DNA from 4 places in the Bacillus sp. D48C genome. Region 1 is predicted to be linked to each of the others. Evidence: predicted binding sites of a transcription regulator. Region 1 holds the regulator's gene; each other region holds the start of a gene.

Region 1 (5,401 bases):
GCACAATTTGTTATTTACAGAATCTTTACACATTCTATACATTCACATCAAAATTCACTTCACATATTTGATATGATGAATTGGAAGATAACAATAGAAAAGGTGAGTCATATTGGAACAAAATCAAACTGTAACTTTAAACATCTTATTAACAAGCGATATACATGGCACTGTTTATCCCATTTACTACCAAGATAACTCCCCGGCAGAACTTGGTTTAGCTAAAATTTCTACTCTTATAAAAAAAGAACGTTCCCAAAATACAAACGTTCTTTTAATTGATAATGGTGACTTCATTCAAGGAACACCATTTACTTATCATTATGTTACATACGAAAAAAACAAAAAAAACCCAATGTCCTTATTAGCGAATTACCTACAGTATGATGCTGCAGTTATCGGCAATCATGAATTTAATTACGGGATGGACATATTAAATAATGCTGTGACTACTGCGAACTTCCCGTACCTATCAGCAAACATTTTAGATAAAAACATAAAGAAACCCTATTTCGGAAAACCTTATATAATCAAACAGATTGAATCAAATATAAAAATTGCTATTTTAGGGGTAACAACACATTACATCCCAAATTGGGAACAGGCCCATCATATTAAAGATTTACTATTTGAAGATGCATTAGAGACTACAAAAAAATGGGTTTCTTATATTCACGAACACGAGAAACCAGATTTATTAGTCGTAGCCTATCACGGTGGATTTGAAAGTGATTTACAAACCGGGGAACCGACTGAAGTGTTAACAGGTGAAAACCAAGGATATGCAATGTGCCAGGAAATTGAAGGCATAGATCTTTTACTAACAGGTCATCAACACCGAGACATTTCTCACACAATGGCTAACGGTGTAACAATTTTACAGACCGGATGCAATGGACACTCAGTTGGAAAAGTAAAAGTAACATTCGAAAAAATGAAACATAAATGGGTGAAAAAAGAGAGTTCTTCTGAATTATTATCTGTACAAGGGGTTGCAGCGGACCAAGATGTACTTTCATTGGTAGCCGATTACGAAGAGAAAACACAAAAGTGGCTTGATCAACCTATTGGAATTATTGAGGGGGACATGCAAATTTCAGATGCTATGCAAACTCGTTTGCATGATCATCCTTTTATCGAGTTCATAAATAAAATACAGATGGATATAGCTAATGTATCAATTTCTTGTACAAGTTTGTTCCATAATACATCTCCAGGCTTCCCAGAACATGTAACAATGCGTGACATCGTTTCTAATTATATTTATCCAAACACATTAAAAGTAATTAGAATAACTGGAGCAGATATAAAAGATGCTCTTGAACTCTCTGCTTCTTATTTCACATTAAAAACAGATGGATCCATCATCGTAAGCCCTACCTACATAGAACCAAAGCCACAACATTATAATTATGATATGTGGGAAGGGATTTCATATGTATTAAACATTTCAAAACCAATTGGTGAAAGAGTAGAATCTTTACAGCATAAAAGTGCTCCTCTTAATATGAATGACGAATATGACGTTGTAATGAATAATTATCGTGCAAGTGGCGGGGGAAATTTCTTTATGTTTCAAAACAAACCGATAGTAAAAGATATACCCACTGATATGTCTGAACTTATCGCTAATTATATATTGGAACATAGAACGATAGAAGCAACCGTTAATAACAACTGGAAAGTTATTAAATAAGGATTTTTACAAATAAAAAAGATGGGCTTCGCCCATCTTTTAATTTAATTTTGCATTATCTTGCTTTTTTAAAGCTTTTAATTTCGTCGGTGTAACATCTGTACCTTCTTCGTTAACAACTTTAATACCTTTAAGTTCGTTTAACATATTTTGACGAAATCCTTTTAAATATTGTTCACGTAGCGATTGACGCTCACGTTGCTCTTCTTCAGTTAAACCTTCAGCTTTTGCTTTTTTCGCTAAGAAGTTAATGCGTTCAACGAGTTCGTGATTAATCATCTCGAATCCCCCTTCTAATCAAAACTGATTATTATCATACAATAGTTACTCTTCTTTATCAAGCAATTGCTTCGTATACTCTACATATCTACGATGTACAGTCGCCTTTGAAACATTATGACCAAATCCACGTAGTGTTGCTGCAATTTCTTCAAACGTGAGTTCACTTTTTCGCAAACGTACAATTTCCTCAATTGGCACTTCTTTTTTCTCTCTTCCTACACTTAAATGACGATTTTTTAAATTATTTTCTGGACGATAACCTTTTTCTACTGCACGTTGCATACCTCGTTTAATTTTCAAGTTATGAATCTTCCTTTGATATTCTTCAACAATACCAATAATATCTAATACCATCGAATCAGAATCCGACAATTGTAATTCACCATTATGTGTATGTGTATATACTTTTATGCCTTCTTTATGTAAACAATGCATTAATGCAATCTTCGCATTCCCTCTACCAAGGCGCGTTTCATCTTGTATAAGTAACACATCAATTTGTTCGTCCCGAATTGTATCTAACACCTCTAATATACCGTCACGTTCAATTGTATACCCACTAGCCTGCTCTTCAATCACCTTAGTAACATTCATTTGATAGCGCTCAGCTAAATGCAATAATTCATCTTTTTGACGTAATAATGATGTTTCTTGCGCTTCTTTCGTTGTACTCACACGTGCATAAATAATTGCATTCATTTTGAACCCCTCTTTCTCCCTATCATTTCCCTATAGTGTAACATAAATCTGCCATTTGTTCGAACTTATGTTTGTAGAATGTTTTTTCACATGTTATACTTATTAATAAGAAAAATGAAAGAAAACGAGGTGTTAGAAAACATGGAAAAGTTAACGAAACGCCAGCAAGACATTCTCGACTTTATTAAGCTAAAAGTACAAGAAAAAGGATATCCACCTTCCGTACGTGAAATTGGTCAAGCAGTCGGCCTCGCTTCTAGTTCTACAGTGCACGGACATTTATCACGATTAGAAGAAAAAGGATACATTCGACGCGATCCAACAAAACCACGTGCCATTGAAATTTTAGGCGAAGACCGAATGGATACGGAAACACAATCTGTTATTCAAGTTCCAATTGTCGGAAAAGTTACTGCTGGTTTACCAATTACAGCGGTCGAAAGCGTAGAGGAACATTTCCCACTTCCAGCTAGCATTGTTTCCGGAGCAGACCAAGTGTTCATGTTACGTATTTCTGGAGATAGTATGATTGAAGCTGGTATTTTCGATGGAGATTTAGTTGTTGTTCGCCAACAACAGTCTGCATATAATGGTGAAATTGTAGTCGCTTTAACAGAAGATAACGAAGCAACTGTTAAACGTTTCTATAAAGAAAAAGACCATTTCCGTCTACAACCAGAAAACTCTTCATTAGAACCTATCATTTTAAAACAAGTGTCAGTTATCGGGAAAGTAATTGGCGTATATCGTGATTTACATTAAAAATAACAAAAAGAAGATAATTACCTTATTTATATACGGTAATTATCTTCTTTTTGTATTTTGATAGATTTCCATGCACTCTATTTCTTATTAACGAGTTTCAATCGTGACATCTCCAGCAGCCGTTTTACCGCTAATCTTTTTACTACCATTTCCAATTGTTACGTTATTATTTTCTTCATTAAAAATTGTTACATCTCCGGCAGCACTTTGCCCAGTAATTACCGCATCTTGTGGTTTTTCCGATAAAGTAATATCTATATCTCCCGCAGTTGAACTTGCTTCTAGATTATACTTAGAATCATGATCTTGAATATTTATTTCCCCACTTGTTGTTTTTGCAGTCACTTTCCCTATTACTTTTTTAAAGTTCACCTCACCAGCTTTTGTAGATCCCTCCACATTCTTAGACGTTACTTGTTTCAGCTCTACTTCTCCAGCAAGTGTTCTAACACTTACACTATCACTTTTCACATCACTCATTTCGATTTGTCCAGCAGATGAATTTACTTTTACATCTTGATAAGAGCGTTCGGGCACAAGGAGAGTCAATTTAGACGTTTGGAACCTAAAATCGTAAAAAGAAAAATCAAATGAAGCACCTTTTTCTCTTTCCCCAATAATTTTTAATGTGTCACCATCTTCTGCAATACGAATCACTTGTTTACGTACATCTCCTGATTGCTTTACATAAAAAGAAGAGTCAGGAGATTTTTGGATAACAATATCTCCGGCATCTAACTTAACTTCTATATTTTTTAATGTTTCGTTTTTAATTACATCTTCTTTATCGCCTTTTTCAGCAGTTTGTACTGCTTTTTCATATGTTTGGGAAATTCCTATTACTCCAATAATGATACAAGCGATAGCGATTAAAAATAGTTTTTTCATCATTTACTCTCCTTTTATCATTTTGAAGTTCCATATTACGTATCGTACACACAATCTCTTAAACCACTTTGTACTATAAAAAGCGATAATACATAACAACAAACCTACTCCAACAAACGTTATACTAACGAAAAGATCCAACCATATAAAAGTACCCATAAATACTTTTCCAATAACGAAAAATGGTGTTACTACACTAGCAATACCACCAATCCAAAAAGAAAATATAAAAGCAATAATTGCGACTAACGGGCCTAACACAATAATAAAATTAAACAAACTAAGTCCAATCGCTGCCATAACAGCTCTTGTCACATTTGAAGTCGATGGATTTTTTTTCATTTCATCGAAGCGATACATCGCAAGTAATTCTTTTGCGATTACTTTCGGAGAACCAAGGCCCTGTATTATTTCTGATTCAGTTTTCCCCTCTTCTAGTCCAAACTGAAAGTGCTCTTCATAATCCAATAAAATATCTTGCCTCTCTTCCTCTGGTAACTTTCTAAGATAACTTGATAATTCTTTAAGAAACCCTTCTTTACTCATCCCATTCCACCCCTTCAATAATTTCTTGTACCCCTTTCGCAAAATCACGCCATTCTGTTACTAACAAATGAAATTGCGTCTCCCCTTGTTCTGTTAATTGATAATATTTACGAGGTGGCCCTTCCGTAGATTCCTTTAAATACGTTTGAAAATACCCTTCTTTCGTCAAACGACGTAACAAAGGGTATACTGACCCTTCCGATATTAAAAATTTATTAGAGATTTGCTGAACAAGTTCATAACCGTAACTATCTTTACGTTTTACAAGTGCTAATACACAAAGTTCAAGCACACCTTTTTTAAACTGAACGTTCAAGTGCCATCCTCCTTCCCTATCTCAGTACTGTTCAATACACGGTACCTGATTTATCCATAATATACCACTTAGTATTATTTATTGCAAGGTACTAAGCTATATTTATTCCCTAAATTTAGAAAGCGAACTAACGAATCCCTGAATAAGACTGTGTTATAACTAAGCATCCTTCAAGGTTTCATTTCATTTACATTAAATATTAGACTTCA
Region 2 (5,401 bases), on a different contig from region 1:
TAATTCCAATAAGAAGAGAGCGTAAAACAAGCTTGTAATAAGGGGTTAATTTTATTTCCTTTTCGCCTTCTTCTACATCGATTGAAACACTTAACTGTAAATAAGCAAGTAAAATACTCGTAAGCATAAATAATAGCCATAATGGAGATTTCGTAATTTGATCAATTCCTTCAGTGAATCCGATATAGCCTAAAATCTCAACTACCCCAATGTATTGAAAAAGAAAGGCCATACGTATGTTTTTTAACGTTTGAAGAATGAGACGTTCATCCTTTATTTTTTCACAATATTCATCCCCTACTTATTATGATTTCGCTTTTATATCTATTGTAATATATATTACAATTATCAATTTATAATTTACATAAAATAATTTGGATGAAAGAGGAAATAAGATATTTTTATAAACATGTTGCACTTATACTTTATTAATGTTATATTAACAAAGCGATGAGCTAATTTACGTAAGACGAGAGATATGCTTAAGTGCTAAACACGCGAATGTGGTCGCCTGGTCTCTCGCCGTAAACGCATCAAGACGCCTGCTTTGCAGGCGTCTTTCATTTTATATAAAAGTAAATGATACATGCAGATGAGGTAAATGCCTATCTGCATTTTTTATTTTTTCGAAAGAAATGTAATATGGATAAAACCCCCATTTCCGGAAAAACTACTAATGAAAGTTTGATTTTGCCTAGAAGAGGTGAACGGAAATGAAATGGATACTGATTGCGGTGCAAGCTTTCGTTATGATGTTTTGTTTCGTTTATGAAACGAATGTGAAGGCGGAAGGGCCAGTACCAGAAGTAACGAAAAAAGAACCCGAAGTTACAATTTTATTAGAGCGTATGTATGTTGATGGAGAAGTAAGTGAGGAAATACTTACAGAAAAAGTGGTGGATTTAGAAAAGTTTTTACAGCAGTATAAAGAATGGCAGCTCGTTGATCGTGATGATGTACAAATTGTATTGCAAAAGAAAGTTGATGATATTTCTCCGTTATTAAAAACGAGCGGTTATTTTGGCGTGTCAGAGGAAGGGATATTACAAATTTTCAAAGGTGTACCGAAAAGTGATAATGCGATTCACTCCTTCTTCCAAATTGATATGAAAAAGCTTGAGAGTTATGAGCGTGCGAAATTGAAGCGTGGTATTCGGATTAAATCAAAAGAAGGTTTTGTGAGAACGATTGAAAAAATGAAGCAATACGCAGTGCAAAATAAGAAAAAAAGCAGCTCATGGTGAGCTGCTTTTTCTTACTTATTCTTAGCTAAAATTTCTTTTGCGATTTCATCGATTAGCATATCTTTTCCGATTGGATTGAATGCTTTCGTATTGAAGATTTCGTTTGATACTTCATATACATGATTGTTTTTCACAGCTTTATTGTCTTTCCAAACGGCACTGTTTTTGTAGTCTTCGTAAACTTTATCAGCTTCGCCGCCAAAGTTTACAATAAACATTTGATCAGGTTGGAATGCAACAAGACCTTCTAGCGATACTTGCGCCATTGTTTGTTTTAAATCTGTACCTTTTGTTGCTGGAAGTTTTAAGTCATTAAAGATGATGTCACCGTATCCGAAGCTGCCGTATACGCGGAAGTTTTGTGGTGTAACTGCAACGAACATAAAGTTCTCATCTTTTGTTTTCTCTTTAATTTTTTTAGATAAAGAGTCTGCTTTCTTATCGTAGTCTGCAATCCATTTGTCTGCTTTCTTCTCTTCGCCAAATAGCTTACCTACTTCTTTAAATTTACCACGCCAGTCTTCTAAGTTTGTTTCTAGAACAACTGTAGGTGCAACCTTTTCTAGTTGATCATAAATTTTTAATTGACGGTTGTTTAAAATAATTAAGTCTGGTTTTAAAGCAGTAACAGCTTCTAAATCAACTTTAGGTGCCCAGTACCAACCTACTGCTTTTACTCCATCTAACTTATCTGTTAAGTGATTTTGGATTTTATCTTTATATGTATTTGCTGTACCAACAGGTTTGTGTCCAAGAAGTAATAGTTCTTCTGTTGATCCAGATAAGTCAACAATTCTCTTTGGATTTACTGGAATTGTTGCTTCACCTTTAGCATGTTTTACAACTTTTGTTTTCGGTTGTTCTTTTGCTTTCGATTCTTCTTTTTGAGAAGAGCAGCCAACGATAGAAAGAACAACAAGCATAATAGTAAATAAAATAAATAGCTTACGTTTCATCCTGATGTAACCCCTTTAATTAGTATTGATAATCATTATCGACCTCTGTATATTAAGGTGCTTTAACCTTTCTGTCAATGGAAAATAACAGAAGTTTCAAGTGGAGAACATTTGTTGGGGCAGTCTCGCTTTTCTATCATTAAATATGTTAAAATGGAATACATGATTTAAGAGGGAGAGATCGTATTTTGTTTGAATATGTTACAGGTTACGTGGAGTATGTAGGGCCGGAATATGTCGTAATTGATCATAATGGAATTGGTTATCAAATTTTCACACCGAATCCGTATGTATTTCAAAGAAGTAAGCAAGAAATCCGTGTCTATACATATCATTATGTGAGAGAAGATATTATGGCACTTTACGGGTTTAAAACACGTGAAGAGCGTTTATTATTTACAAAGTTGTTAGGCGTGTCTGGCATTGGGCCAAAAGGCGCTCTTGCAATTTTAGCTTCTGGTCAAACAGGACAGGTCGTTCAAGCGATTGAGCATGAAGATGAGAAGTTTTTAGTGAAATTCCCAGGCGTCGGAAAGAAAACAGCACGCCAAATGATTTTAGATTTAAAAGGAAAACTAGCAGATGTCGTACCAGATGCATTTGTTGATTTATTCTCAGACACAGAACGTTTTGATGAGAAGAAAGGTACATCAGCTGAGCTTGATGAGGCACTGGAAGCTCTGCGCGCACTTGGATACGCAGAACGCGAAGTTTCTCGCGTTGTACCAGAGTTATTAAAAGAATCATTAACGACGGATCAGTATATTAAAAAGGCACTTAGTCTTTTACTAAATGGTAAGAGGTGAGTATAATGGACGAACGTCTCCTTTCAGGGGAATCTGCATATGAAGATTCGGATTTAGAATATTCATTACGGCCACAGACGCTCCGTCAGTATATTGGCCAAGATAAAGCGAAACATAATTTAGAAGTATTTATTGAAGCGGCGAAAATGCGTGAAGAAACGTTAGATCATGTGCTTTTATATGGACCACCAGGTCTTGGTAAAACGACGCTTGCGAATATTATTGCTAATGAAATGGGCGTTAATGTTAGAACAACTTCAGGTCCGGCAATTGAAAGACCAGGAGATTTAGCTGCTGTATTAACAGCGCTTCAGCCAGGAGATGTATTATTTATTGATGAAATTCATCGTTTGCATAGATCAATTGAAGAAGTATTGTATCCTGCAATGGAAGACTTTTGCCTTGATATCGTAATTGGAAAAGGGCCTTCAGCACGTTCTGTACGCCTAGATTTACCGCCATTTACATTAGTTGGAGCAACGACACGCGCCGGAGCATTATCAGCGCCGCTTCGTGACCGATTCGGTGTACTTTCAAGGTTAGAGTATTACACAGTAGATCAGCTTTCTGCGATTGTTGAACGTACAGCAGAAGTATTCGAAGTTGAAATTGATTCGTTAGCTGCACTAGAAATTGCAAGGCGTGCTCGTGGTACACCTCGTATTGCAAATCGTCTTTTAAGACGTGTACGTGATTTCGCGCAAGTTCGTGGTAACGGAACGGTTACGATGGAAATTACACAAATGGCATTAGAGCTACTGCAAGTAGATAAATTAGGTTTAGATCATATTGATCATAAATTACTGCTTGGTATTATTGAGAAATTCCGTGGTGGTCCAGTTGGATTAGAAACGGTTTCAGCAACAATTGGAGAAGAATCTCATACGATTGAAGATGTGTATGAGCCGTATTTATTACAAATTGGCTTTTTACAACGAACGCCAAGGGGCCGAATTGTAACGCCGCTTGCGTATGAACATTTCGGAATGGAGATACCAAAAGTATGACGGAGATGCCAAAGCTGCTTATTACAGCGGGGATCTTACTCATTGTTGTTGGATTAGCTTGGAAGTTCATTGGAAGGCTTCCAGGCGATATTTTTGTTAAAAAAGGAAACGTTACCTTTTATTTTCCTATCATTACATGTATTGTGTTAAGTATTGTATTATCTTTTATTATGTATATAATAAATCGATTCAAATAAGAAATAGGTGGATATAGCTATGGATATAAATCTGTTTGATTTTCATTTACCAGAAGAACTTATTGCACAAGTCCCGTTAGAAGATCGTGAAACATCAAGATTAATGGTGTTAGACCGTGAAACAGGTGATATTGAGCATAAACATTTTACGGACATTCTTTCCTACTTACATGAGGGGGATTGTTTAGTTTTAAATGAAACGAAAGTTATGCCTGCTCGTTTGCATGGTGTGAAAGAAGATACAGGCGCACACATTGAAGTACTTCTTTTAAAACAAGAAGAGGGCGATAAGTGGGAAACGCTTGTAAAGCCAGCGAAACGTGTAAAAGAAGGAACTGTTATCTCTTTTGGCGAAGGGAAATTAAAAGCAACTTGCACAGGAACTGCAGATCAAGGTGGACGTCAGCTTGAATTTTCATATGACGGCATCTTCTATGAAATTTTAGATGAACTTGGGGAAATGCCACTTCCTCCATATATTAAAGAGACGCTAGAAGATCGCGATCGCTATCAAACAGTATATGCGAAAGAAATTGGTTCAGCAGCAGCGCCGACTGCGGGACTTCACTTTACAGAAGAGTTACTTGAGAAGTTAAAGCAAAAAGGCGTTCAGTTAGCATTCATTACACTTCACGTAGGACTTGGAACATTTAGACCAGTTTCTGCAGATACGATTGAAGAACACCATATGCACGCAGAATATTACCATATGTCTGAAGAGACAGCGGCATTATTAAATCGTGTAAAAGAGAATGGTGGACGTATTATTACTGTAGGTACGACATCAACTCGTACGTTAGAAACAATTGCAACAGATCATAACGGTAAGCTTTGCGCCGCTTCTGGATGGACAGATATTTTCATGTATCCGGGATATGAATTTAAAGCAATTGATGGTTTAATTACAAACTTCCACTTGCCGAAATCAACATTAATCATGCTTGTAAGTGCATTTGCAAATAGAGATAATGTACTTCATGCTTACAATGAAGCAGTAAAAGAAAAATATCGTTTCTTTAGCTTCGGTGATGCAATGTTCGTTGCATCTCACGCTAAAATGAGAAACAAATAAAAGGAGTAAGTTATGACAGCAATTCGTTATGAATTTATTAAGACATGTAAACAAACGGGTGCCCGTTTAGGTCGTGTGCATACACCGCACGGTTCATTTGATACACCAACATTTATGCC
Region 3 (5,401 bases), on a different contig from region 1:
GGATGCTATAGGATAGGATACTGCTTTAATCAAGAAGATAACCGGTTCAAACGCATTTACAATACGATTGTATAACTGGCCATCTATATAATTTTTTATTGCCCCGTCATTGGACTGCACATCTTTAAATACTTCATTCACGTCTGGATTATTTCCATCAGCAAATACATGAGGAATATCTATAACATTGCTGAATATAATAGCACTACCGATCACAATACTTATTCGCGCCGCCACGGGTGCGTATTTTTTTGCTTTCTTTTTGAACAAGCTCCACTTTTTCTTCGCTCCATAGTTACCATCCATAAAATCTTTGATGCTCATCGTCTCAGTTGCCATATGAACCATCTCCCTGTTTTTAATGGAAATCAGTAACCGTAAATATGTTACAATCCAATCCTTCACAAAGTTTTTGGAGTTGTTTTCTACGATATTCCGTCGTGGTGTACCAAATAAACTTAGGTGTCTTTTCAAATACTTTACATTCGATTAATTTGCGATACTTCTGCATCTTGATACGATTCGCGCTCATCTTTTGCTCATGATCCACCTCTACAATGTGGTAACGGCCATTATCCGTAAATAGTGCATCTGCAATTATAGAAACGATACCTTTCACATTCATCTTAACTTCCTGTTTCCACGTTTTCGGGCATTCGTAAGCGATGTAAATGTCGTTCCTCATAATATAATGGCGGAATTGATTCGAACGCTTGAGTATTTTCTTACTCCCGATACGCTCGCGCCCTTCCTTGTTCAAATAGAAAATTTTCTCGCCATCTCTAAAGCTAGATACATATTCTTCAAGACCTTTCATTACACGAGAAGCATTCCTATCACCACCGAGATCGTGAAGTACCTGGATTTGCTTTCTACTAAGAAAGCCGAGTTTCTTCAAGCTCAAGAGTATACTTTCCGTTCTCGCTTCCTTCATGGCTAGTTTTTGCATCTTGATGCTCCTTCCTCGCTCTGATATTGATGTGTGGCTTTATGATGTTATCAATTTGCTTATTATCGATATAGATTGTCTGTAGGCCCTTTTTCTCGTTCGTTTGATATATAGCCCTTCCTTTTATGTTAGGAAGGCTCTCTGCGCCGCCCTCGTCTAACACAGCGCGGCTCCCTGCTTCCGTCTGTAATCTAAAGCAAACACGAGCACCAATATTTTGTCTTAGCTGTGACGGCAGTGCCTCATTGGTCGGGTACTGCGTTGCGTATACCAAGCGAAATCCCGCTGCCCTGCCACGACGACCTATATCTACAATGATGTCCCTACACTCCTGATATGGCGCTATGTCGGCTGCTTCATCCACGATTACAAAATACCGTACTGGATCCCCGGCTTCTTTTATATCTTCGTATCCTTTTTCTAGTAAGTATTCGTTTCTAGCATTCAGCTTATCTTGCAATTCCCTTAGAGTCTCAAGGGCTTCCTCTGGATTCTTCGCAATTGATTCGACCTGATTTAGGAATCGGTATCGGTTGAAAGAGAGACCACCCTTCAAATCGATAAGGAATAGCTTTATATTTTCTGATTGATTGCGTACCAGGGATGTAATGATAAGCTTTAATACATTTGATTTCCCCATATCCGTCATGCCGGCCGAGATCATGTGTGATAACTGGTCAAAGTCGTGTTTTACTAATCCATCCCTTGTATAACCAATAGGAACTTCCCAGCCTCTGCACTGCCTCATCATTTCCTCCTCAAATTTCACAAAAACAGGAATCCCCTTCTCGTAAACTCGTATTTTGAGTAACCCATCGTAAGACAGCTCAATTTCCTTTCTAACGAGTTTTTTCTTGTTTATGATGTTTTGTATTTGTTTTAAGATATCTTTTCGCAGTCGAAGAGATTTGAAGTCTTGTAGTTTAAAATCATAAACTTTGCTCTTATGATTTAATCCATCTTCTAAATGTTGTATCTTTTGTTCAAAATCGGAGAAACTAAGACCAAGTGGAATTCTATACGCATATTCAACTCCCCAATCATTTCTTGTTTTGCGAAGCAACTGTATAGTCCTAGTCTCTTTTCCTTCTTTTACTTTTAATCCACAGTTAGCACAGATCCTTTGAATCTTGGAGGCATCATTTGTTGCTCCTTTTTGATGCATTTTCGATAGAAAGACTACACCACCGACAGCAGCTGAACTTACTAATTCAAATATCAATGTTAAAACACCACCCTTCTTTATGTATTCTGCAAGAATAGTCCTTGAAGATTAGAAGAGATAAAAACAACTATGAATCGTTGAAAATACTAATCTTTAAATGTCTGAAGCGATATTCTGTGAACGCATTCTATTTGGAATAGGTGAACCGAAGTTTTAAAAGGCTATCAAATTGGAACTGAGAATCGTAATTTGTTTGGTATGGTAAAAGGTATTTCATACTGTTTGTTTGATATGCATCTTTTTTTGCACTCGTATAAAAAAGTTAACTCTTGTACATGCTGTTACCGAGGTGACAGTAATGTTTGATTGGCTAAAACTAGGGAAAACCAATAGAAGTAAATTTGGGAAGTGGTTAGATCGACAAGGGATTTCTCAATCCGAATTAGGAGAAAAATCAAAGTTGAGTAGAGCAACAATTTCAAAATTGTGTAATGACCATACGTATAGACCAAAATTTTCAACTGTAGTTCAAATCACAAAAGGATTAAAGAAGTTAGGTAAAAACATAAAAGAAGATGAATTTTGGATGTAGCTTCACTTAAACGTGTGGGGCTATTTTATTTTTTTTGAAAAAACCTCTTCATAAAAGAACATACATTCGTATATAATAAGAACTAACGTTCTGTTATTTAGGGGGAATAACGGTGTATGACTATTCAATATTGCCAAACCGAATTGTTTTATGTGTAGATCTTCGTAGCTTCTATGCTTCAGTCAGTTGCATCAAGATGGGATTAGACCCACTTCATACTAAATTAGCTGTAGTCGGTGATGTGAATAGGAGTGGTTCGATTGTTTTGGCTGCAACTCCACCATTAAAAGCGTTGGGTGTTAAGAAAATGGCAAGATTATACGAGATACCACGTCGCAAAGATATTCTTGTGGTGAACCCAATTATGAGCACTTACATAAAATGCTCTAATTTTATCACGAAATTAGCTTTGCAATACGTGCCTATTGAGGATTTCCACCAATATTCCATCGATGAGTTTTTTATGGATATTACGGATAGTATTCATTTGTTTGCTAACGATCCGTATGAGTTCGCCTTGAAATTCAAGCGTGAAATATATGCAAAGACACGAATCGAATGCACGATAGGAATTGGTCCTAACCCTTTAATGAGTAAAGTTGCTTTAGATGTGGAAGCAAAGAAAACGAAAGATTGCATAGCATACTGGAAGTACGAAGATGTACCCATAAAATTATGGCCAATACGACCACTTAGTAAGTTTTGGGGGATTTCGGGTAAGACAGAAGCGAAGTTAAACCGAAAAGGAATTCATTCAATTGGAGACTTAGCGCAGTACCCACTCAAATATCTAAAGCAAAGCTTTGGGGTCATTGGCGAAGAACTACACTTACATAGTAACGGCATAGATTTTAGCCGCATATCAGAAAAATACATTCCAGCAACAACTTCTATTGGTAAGAGTCAAATACTTATGCGTGATTACACAATAGAAGAGTTTCCAATTATTCTACTGGAGCATATAGAAGAAGTTTGTTATCGAATGCGAAGACAAAACAAACTAGCTCAAACTATTCATTTTTCCATTGGTTATAGCAAAAATTACGCTGGTGGCTTCAGAAAAACTCACACTATGAACCGACCGACCAATTTAACAATGGATATATATAAGATTTGTACATATTTTTTACACGAGTTTTACACTGGAGAACCCATTAGATCCATCAATGTTTCTTTAACTAACTTAATCAATGAGGGCGAAGAACAAATCTCACTATTCGATAATGTAGTACAACGAGAAAAAGAAATGAGACTAACTAAAGTAATGGATGAAATACGCACTAAATTTGGTAAGAACAGCATATTAAGAGGAATTTCGTATACAAATAGTGCAACAGCAAGATACAGAAACACATTGTTAGGGGGACATAAAGCATGAACAACGCTAGTATGCCAAAAGGAAGAGGAATGGTTAAATGGACTCCATTCGCAGCGATGCCAGAACAGTTCGCAGGTATCCGTGAGATTATTAAAGACAAGACAAAAGTAGAACGCCCTACATTAACCCAGGATGAACAAGAACTTATTGAGAATACGCTATTATGTTCGCTACTTTCTGAAGAAGAAATATTGATTACATATTATGAAGATGGATTTTTACTTACTAGCTATATGACCGTCATTGATATTGATCCGTTGAATAAATCTATAATTTGTACGGATGCATTTTACAATAACATGACGTTGAAATTCATTGATATTGTTGATGCAAAATGAAAAAAGGCCGCCCGACAGGACGGCTTTTGTTGTTTACTTCTTAATATACTCGTAATACCACTTTCCATCTGGTCGAGTATCCATCCACCAAGTGATCTTATCTAATTCAGCATTGGGTAACACTTCCGTTTGTAAGTATGCTGTACCGGTTGATGGATCAGAAATAACTTGTCCTTTGGTTCCGCGTTCTGCCATAGCATTTAATACTTCCGGAACTAATGAAACGCCAAATCCACCAGATTTAACATATTGATATCCACCATTAGAAACGTTTTGTTCTGACTGATGCACTTCCGTAAACCAAGCTAAAGATTTGCTTCCAATTAATTCATTCAAATCACATTTGCCGATACCAGGTACATTTCCTGTTTCAGTGTATTGCCAAATATCGCATGGGTAAGCTGGTCTTTTTCCACCATAACGTGGAATCCATACAAAGTCAGCAACCACATTTGCCATTCCAAATGGAGCATACATATGATGGCCGACATATAAACCGACTTTTTGAGCACCTAATCGGCGTAGCTCATCGATAAACGCTTGCGCGCCTGCTCTCATATCATTCATTGTTTTCACTTCGACATCTGCAACCCAGACTGTCGCACTCTTGTCTCCACGATTCCAGAAGTCTCTAGCTTCTATACGTGCATCATTTTCAGAAACAAAACGACAGAATGCATAGTTTCCAAAAGGGATATTTCGAGATTTCATGGCGGCGACGTAAGATTTGTACACCGGATCAACATAGTTAGAACCATCTTGTACTCGAGCAATAACGAAATCTAGATGTTTTGCTGCTGTATCCCAATCGGGACTACCATTCCACTTAGACATATCAACAATATAACCCATTATTTATCCGCTCCTTTGTTTCGTTTATCCGCAAACCATTTACCTGCTGTAGGGTTAGATACAACACCTGCAGCAATTAAAATGTATAGAATCATATCTACATATTCCTGATATCGACCTGCGTTAA
Region 4 (5,401 bases), on a different contig from region 1:
ATATCAGGTAAAATATCTGTATTAATTTCTTTATTTTGTAACTCTTTTATCCAATATTTTCTCAAATTTGCATCTACAATGAAGTAAACTTGTTCATTTTGTTCTTTTGCATATTGTACAATTTCCATTAATGTTTCGAAAACATATTGTTTAAAAAGAGCCCCCATATCATTTCTCTTTGATGGTTGTGATAAAAATGCATTATGTTTATTTATATTTAATAATACGTAATCAATCTTTTGCCACTCTGTATTCCCATATAATTTATATAAAATTTCTTTTCCTTTTATTTTTGAAAGAATAGGTAAGAAATCAAATTTCGATATTCGTTCAATTGATAAATTAACATATGTACAAGGTAAATTTATCTTATTCCAACTACGCTTCAAAAATCCTTTTTGTTCTAATAGACTAAAAACACTATTTACAATTGTTTTACGAGATACACTTTGGCCTATAAATAAATTAATAAATGTTGAAATACGATTTGTTCGTGCAAATCCCTCTCTAATGATTTGTTTTGGATCAATTTTTTCGCGTCCATCACAATTTTTCATTGCGATTAATGCTAATGTCGCATCACTGCGCTCACCCGCGGTAGCATAGACAGCTTTCGTAACATCATCTACAAGATTTGTTTTATATTTTTGACAATATTGCATTTTATATGGATTTTGTAACACCTTTTCAATATTGTATCTCACAATCTTTAATAATACTGGGAAATCTGTATTCAATACATAAGAATTTTCACCAATTTTAGTCAAAACAATTTCGCTATCAAGTAATGCTTGTTCTATTTCCAGCGCTATATTTTCAGACCAAACTTCTAATGTTAATGTCTCTAATCCTTTTGGTGCAAATAAAGGAAATAATTCATTTTTGTTATTTGTTGCTACCTTTTTACATTCTGGAAGTATTGTGAAATAAGAGAATTTACGCTGGAATTCTTTAAATAAATACTCTCTTTCCTTTACTTTTATACCTGGTTCTATTTTAGTACCTTGGACTTTATATATTCTTTCATTGTATGGAAATAACACCCTTTTATTTTCCCCGACAATATAATCTTTCGGATATTGGAGAATATGGTCTAAATCCAAATCTCCACCTATTTGAAAATCATCTTTTAAATTTCTAAATATCTTAATCCATTTCATGCCGGTTGTAGCTTGTTGCATTTTTAGTTTTACAAACCGTATTTTTTTATTATTTGATGCAAACTCTGGGGTAGAAATCAATATCATCCCTCGTTTTCGTCTGAAAAGTAAAGGAATATCTGGATGATTATATTCTTGATATTAAGACTGTTTTTATGAGCATTTCGTATAAGTATGATGTAACTGATTAAAGCTATTTTCAAAGAAGACATATCAGCGATAATTTATGTCTATTTCTTATAGGTGTTAGCAAGTGTGTTTGCAAACTTGTTTGCACTTTTTTATTGAAACTCTGGGACAACATACACCTTCACATAAACGCCATTCTTCATTACAAACTGCTCTAAAGTTTTTTGTCTATATTCTGTTACGGTAAAAAATGAACGATTGGTATTTTATCCTTATATTTATTTTTGTAGTAAGTTGTAAACTCACCACACCTTTTCATTTTCTTCTACAGTAAGTTATATTAAGAATTACTTTTTAATTCCTTGATATAGATAAACCTTTTATATTATTGATATATTAAAGATACGATTTCATAGGCTTTTAATTGAATACTTTGTGGGCGCCTATACAATTTAAAAACCCACCTATCATTACAATTAAGTGGGTTTTTAAATTTATGTTTTTACTTTCTCATTATTAACTGTTATAGTTACGCAAAAGTAAAATAGCCTTTAAGTCGACTAATTATATTCCTTTAATATCAAAAGGAACCCAAACAAAAAATTAAATATACGCCTTGTTAAGATTATGAAATAAAAATACTATACTATTTTAAAACTAAAAACTACATAACCCTCTTTTTGCTCAAAATCTGTAATATACAAAATTTCTATCGCTATGCTTCTTCCTGTATATTCTTTTCGCTCATTATCCCATTCATTTAAATTAATTGTATCACCTACATGAAAATCCCTATCATTTTTGCGGATTTCAAAGGTCTTAATACGCTTCAACACCGGTTCAAAAAAAACGGTATTTATTTTCAAATTATGTAGCATAGTATACTCTTCACTCCTAACCAAAATACTACTAGCTTTTAATAAATCTAATTAGCTCTGAGTATGGTTCAATTTCATCATACATAAATAACTCGATATCATTCTCTTGCGAATATTTAATAGCCTGACACATTTCAAATTCTTGAAAATCCGCTAACAGTTCTATCGAATATTTTATACGATCTCTTTTGAATAATCTTTCTTTTATTACTTGAGGATTATTTTTCATAAAAATAATCTTACTCATATTAGTACCCTTAAAAGTTGAAAAATCTAAAGGGTTTATTTCATTTTTCGAGTTTAACAAGCAAAAATGTCCATCTAACAACAATTTTGAATCAGTTAATTCTAAATTGTTTAATTCACTCTTCCACATCTCTTGATTCCTCGAAATATTACCAGTACTCTTTTGAGATATTTCAATATCATTACCCGCTTTTCTAATTAAATCACTAACAGAAAATGCTTCAAGATCCATGTCATTTTGTAACTTTTTTACTAAAGTTGATTTTCCAACACCATGTATGCCAGATAAAAAAATATATTCTACCATCATATGCCTCCATTGGTATAACAAAATGATTGAGGTGCACCTTTTAAAGTACTATCGAATTCGATTAAATCTAAAGGCTTTTCATATTTTTTAAATTCTTTAATCTGTATTGCAAATCCTTTTTGTTTCCCCTCAAAATAATGATTAAAAAATCTTCTAGTTATCCCCGAATATTCTTTTGTCTGTTTCCATATGTTTTTGGGATTATCCATAATTATATCTTCTATTTCAAACTCCCCTACCACTTTTCCATATGGTTTAGTTGCATAAACTACTACAGAAGAAACATCTTTTCTTTTAAAGATATTTTTTCTGTATTCAAATCTTTTATTTCCCGAAATAATTTCTTCTACAAACTCCGGTTTAATCGATAATAAAACTTTCACATACCTCACCTAATTCTAAAATCTTTTCAAATTGTGAATTTGTTAAGGGCATAAAACCTGCGTACTTCCCGTCACTTATCACATTTTTTTCAATTAATTCTTTCCTAATAATACGTTTTGGCAATGCAATATTATACAACATTTTAATAATATGAGGATACTTTTTTAACTCCCAAAATCCTTTTAACTCTAGAGGGGTAAAAATTGTTCCTTTACCGCAAAATTTAATGAATTCGTCAAAGTTATTAAATTCACTAATATGTTTTCTCTCTATTACAGTACATATAGATGTTGCAACAGAACTATATTTAGCGGACTGACCCCATTCAGCTGTTCGATAAATTACTAACATATCTCCAGATTGAATACTTTCTATCCCCAGCATAGCTGTTAAATAAACCTTTTCAACTGTATTTGTAAAAGATAAATCTTCTATTTTATGATTTCTTTCCGTGTCTAGTTTTGAAAACGGAAATAATCTTGTATGGTATTTAGGATAGATACCAAGTACAAATTTATTGTTTTCCTCTAATTGAATACATGGAAAGTCTCTAAAAATATCATTTTTTTTCTCCAATGTTTTTACATATACCAATTCACCGTTATTTTTTCTCCCCCAAAAAACAAAACCAAACTTTTCAAATATCTCCACTAACTTTACTTGCTTTTCAAAAAGAGTTACATAGCATTCAGAATACTGTTCTTCTAGCATTCTCTTCAAAATAATACCAATAAAACGTTCTCCCAGAACTGTTCCATGTGGATTGATTTTAAAGGTTCCAATCTTAAGGCGTCTTTTTTTCAGAAAATTCGGGGTGATAGTATCATCAGACTCATCTTCTTCCTTAAGATACAAAAATCCCTGAACTCCATTTTCTCTTAAAACATAAGCTTTTTCACCTTGATAGGCTTTCTTCTCGAACCATCTTTCGAAACCCTCATAGTCCTCTATCAGACTTTCGAAAAAGCGATCATTTACATCTAATTGTGAAATTTCAATTTGTTCAATTACATCATTCATTAACTTTCTTCCTCCTATGTTATCATTTCTAGCACCAATATTCAAACATACGTTCTTAACTAGAGTATATTTATTGTTACCACTTAATTATAGCAAAAAAAGGAATTTTTTATAAAAAAATCTTTTCATTAAACGAAATGCTTAACGATTTAAATAAAGTTCCTAAATCAATTGTTAGCGTTGATATGCAGGAGCAAATTGAACGAAGTCTTATTCATTCGATGCAAAGTAAAGAGGAAATATCTATTTCATACTATCGTGACGGAATAATCCACGACATGTACATAAGTGTATCGCATATTGAACCGCTGATAAAAACTGTATATTGTACAGATGCTTTTGCTTTGAGTACTGAGTTTAAGTTTGATGAATTAGTGAATATAAACTAAAAAAAAGCCGCCCAATAAACGGCTCTTATTTTTACTTTTCAAACTTCACATATTCACCTGAAACCCATTGGTCGCCACCAACATTATACCAACCGTCTCTATATCCCCAAGACTGATATCTTTCGCTCTGATACACATTTTTTTCGACACCATAGTTAGTTCCTGGACCAGTACGAACGCGTAACACATCAGCAGTAATAGTTACTACACCAATGCCATCATTTGAAGGTTTAGAAGCTGCTGGTGCATTTTCTCCTATATAACGAATGTATGATGAATCATTATATACCCACTGATCGCCACCTAAGTTTAGCCACCCATTTGACTCACCCCATACTTGGTAGCATTCTCCTTTCCCTAATTGACGAATAACCCCGTATCCAGTACCAGGTCCTTTACGAAGATTAACATTATTCCCCTCAATATATGCAATACCTGTCCCACTAGATGACGGTGGAATATGAGTTGGGGGTACGTTATTACCTCCACCGTTATATACATTTTGGACTCTTTCAATAAAGCTGTTCCAACGTTCTTCTGCTAACATACGATGAGGACAATACTTTCCACTCCATGATTTATGTGTACGAACTTTACTGATTGGAATGTTGTACTGTTTCATTAATTGAGCTACAACGATAGCTGCATTATCTTCAGCTTTATAATATCGATCTCCACCACTTAAAGAGTAACAAATTTCAACTCCAATAGATTTACGATTTCCGTTACCACCACCATCACCGCAATGCCAAGCGTTACGCTCTAAAGGAATACCTTGTACAGCTTCTTTATCGTCTACCGCAATATGAAACGATACTTGGTTGTCATTACGAATCATATAAGCCACTTCGTTATTTGCTGTAGCATCGTTATAAGTATTGTGGA

Evidence for each region. Region 1 encodes LexA, which represses DNA repair genes until DNA is damaged. Its sites were predicted from a motif close to CGAACATATGTTCG; they were not measured.
Region 2: a site for LexA is predicted at 2,305-2,318, ahead of ruvA (Holliday junction DNA helicase RuvA). Genes of this name have one in related genera too.
Region 3: a site for LexA is predicted at 2,762-2,775, ahead of ACLBXA_RS28070 (Y-family DNA polymerase). Genes of this name have one in related genera too.
Region 4: a site for LexA is predicted at 4,170-4,183, ahead of ACLBXA_RS05045 (YolD-like family protein). Genes of this name have one in related genera too.

Annotation. Positions count from the first base shown of each region.
Region 1 is NZ_JBKFAQ010000006.1:15,531-20,931, reverse strand. It holds gene ACLBXA_RS16185 (bifunctional metallophosphatase/5'-nucleotidase) at 113-1,696, shown strand; gene ACLBXA_RS16180 (DUF896 domain-containing protein) at 1,736-1,975, opposite strand; gene ACLBXA_RS16175 (YneB family resolvase-like protein) at 2,021-2,677, opposite strand; gene lexA (transcriptional repressor LexA) at 2,819-3,439, shown strand; gene ACLBXA_RS16165 (DUF4097 family beta strand repeat-containing protein) at 3,530-4,333, opposite strand; gene ACLBXA_RS16160 (DUF1700 domain-containing protein) at 4,334-4,876, opposite strand; gene ACLBXA_RS16155 (PadR family transcriptional regulator) at 4,869-5,192, opposite strand.
Region 2 is NZ_JBKFAQ010000001.1:434,770-440,170, forward strand. It holds gene ACLBXA_RS02335 (hypothetical protein) at 1-232, opposite strand, end outside; gene ACLBXA_RS02340 (BofC C-terminal domain-containing protein) at 714-1,244, shown strand; gene ACLBXA_RS02345 (iron-hydroxamate ABC transporter substrate-binding protein) at 1,256-2,200, opposite strand; gene ruvA (Holliday junction DNA helicase RuvA) at 2,389-3,006, shown strand; gene ruvB (Holliday junction branch migration DNA helicase RuvB) at 3,012-4,013, shown strand; gene ACLBXA_RS02360 (DUF2905 domain-containing protein) at 4,010-4,210, shown strand; gene queA (tRNA preQ1(34) S-adenosylmethionine ribosyltransferase-isomerase QueA) at 4,230-5,282, shown strand; gene tgt (tRNA guanosine(34) transglycosylase Tgt) at 5,295-5,401, shown strand, end outside.
Region 3 is NZ_JBKFAQ010000020.1:18,781-24,181, forward strand. It holds gene ACLBXA_RS28050 (hypothetical protein) at 1-339, opposite strand, end outside; gene ACLBXA_RS28055 (replication-relaxation family protein) at 359-904, opposite strand; gene ACLBXA_RS28060 (FtsK/SpoIIIE domain-containing protein) at 876-2,171, opposite strand; gene ACLBXA_RS28065 (helix-turn-helix domain-containing protein) at 2,473-2,706, shown strand; gene ACLBXA_RS28070 (Y-family DNA polymerase) at 2,819-4,084, shown strand; gene ACLBXA_RS28075 (YolD-like family protein) at 4,081-4,422, shown strand; gene ACLBXA_RS28080 (GH25 family lysozyme) at 4,456-5,274, opposite strand; gene ACLBXA_RS28085 (hypothetical protein) at 5,274-5,401, opposite strand, start outside.
Region 4 is NZ_JBKFAQ010000002.1:1,075-6,475, reverse strand. It holds gene ACLBXA_RS05075 (RNaseH domain-containing protein) at 1-1,241, opposite strand, end outside; partial or broken gene ACLBXA_RS05070 (replication-relaxation family protein) at 1,442-1,614, opposite strand; gene ACLBXA_RS05065 (DUF3850 domain-containing protein) at 1,931-2,167, opposite strand; gene ACLBXA_RS05060 (ATP-binding protein) at 2,199-2,720, opposite strand; gene ACLBXA_RS05055 (ASCH domain-containing protein) at 2,720-3,106, opposite strand; gene ACLBXA_RS05050 (hypothetical protein) at 3,084-4,127, opposite strand; gene ACLBXA_RS05045 (YolD-like family protein) at 4,265-4,516, shown strand; gene ACLBXA_RS05040 (N-acetylmuramoyl-L-alanine amidase) at 4,548-5,401, opposite strand, start outside.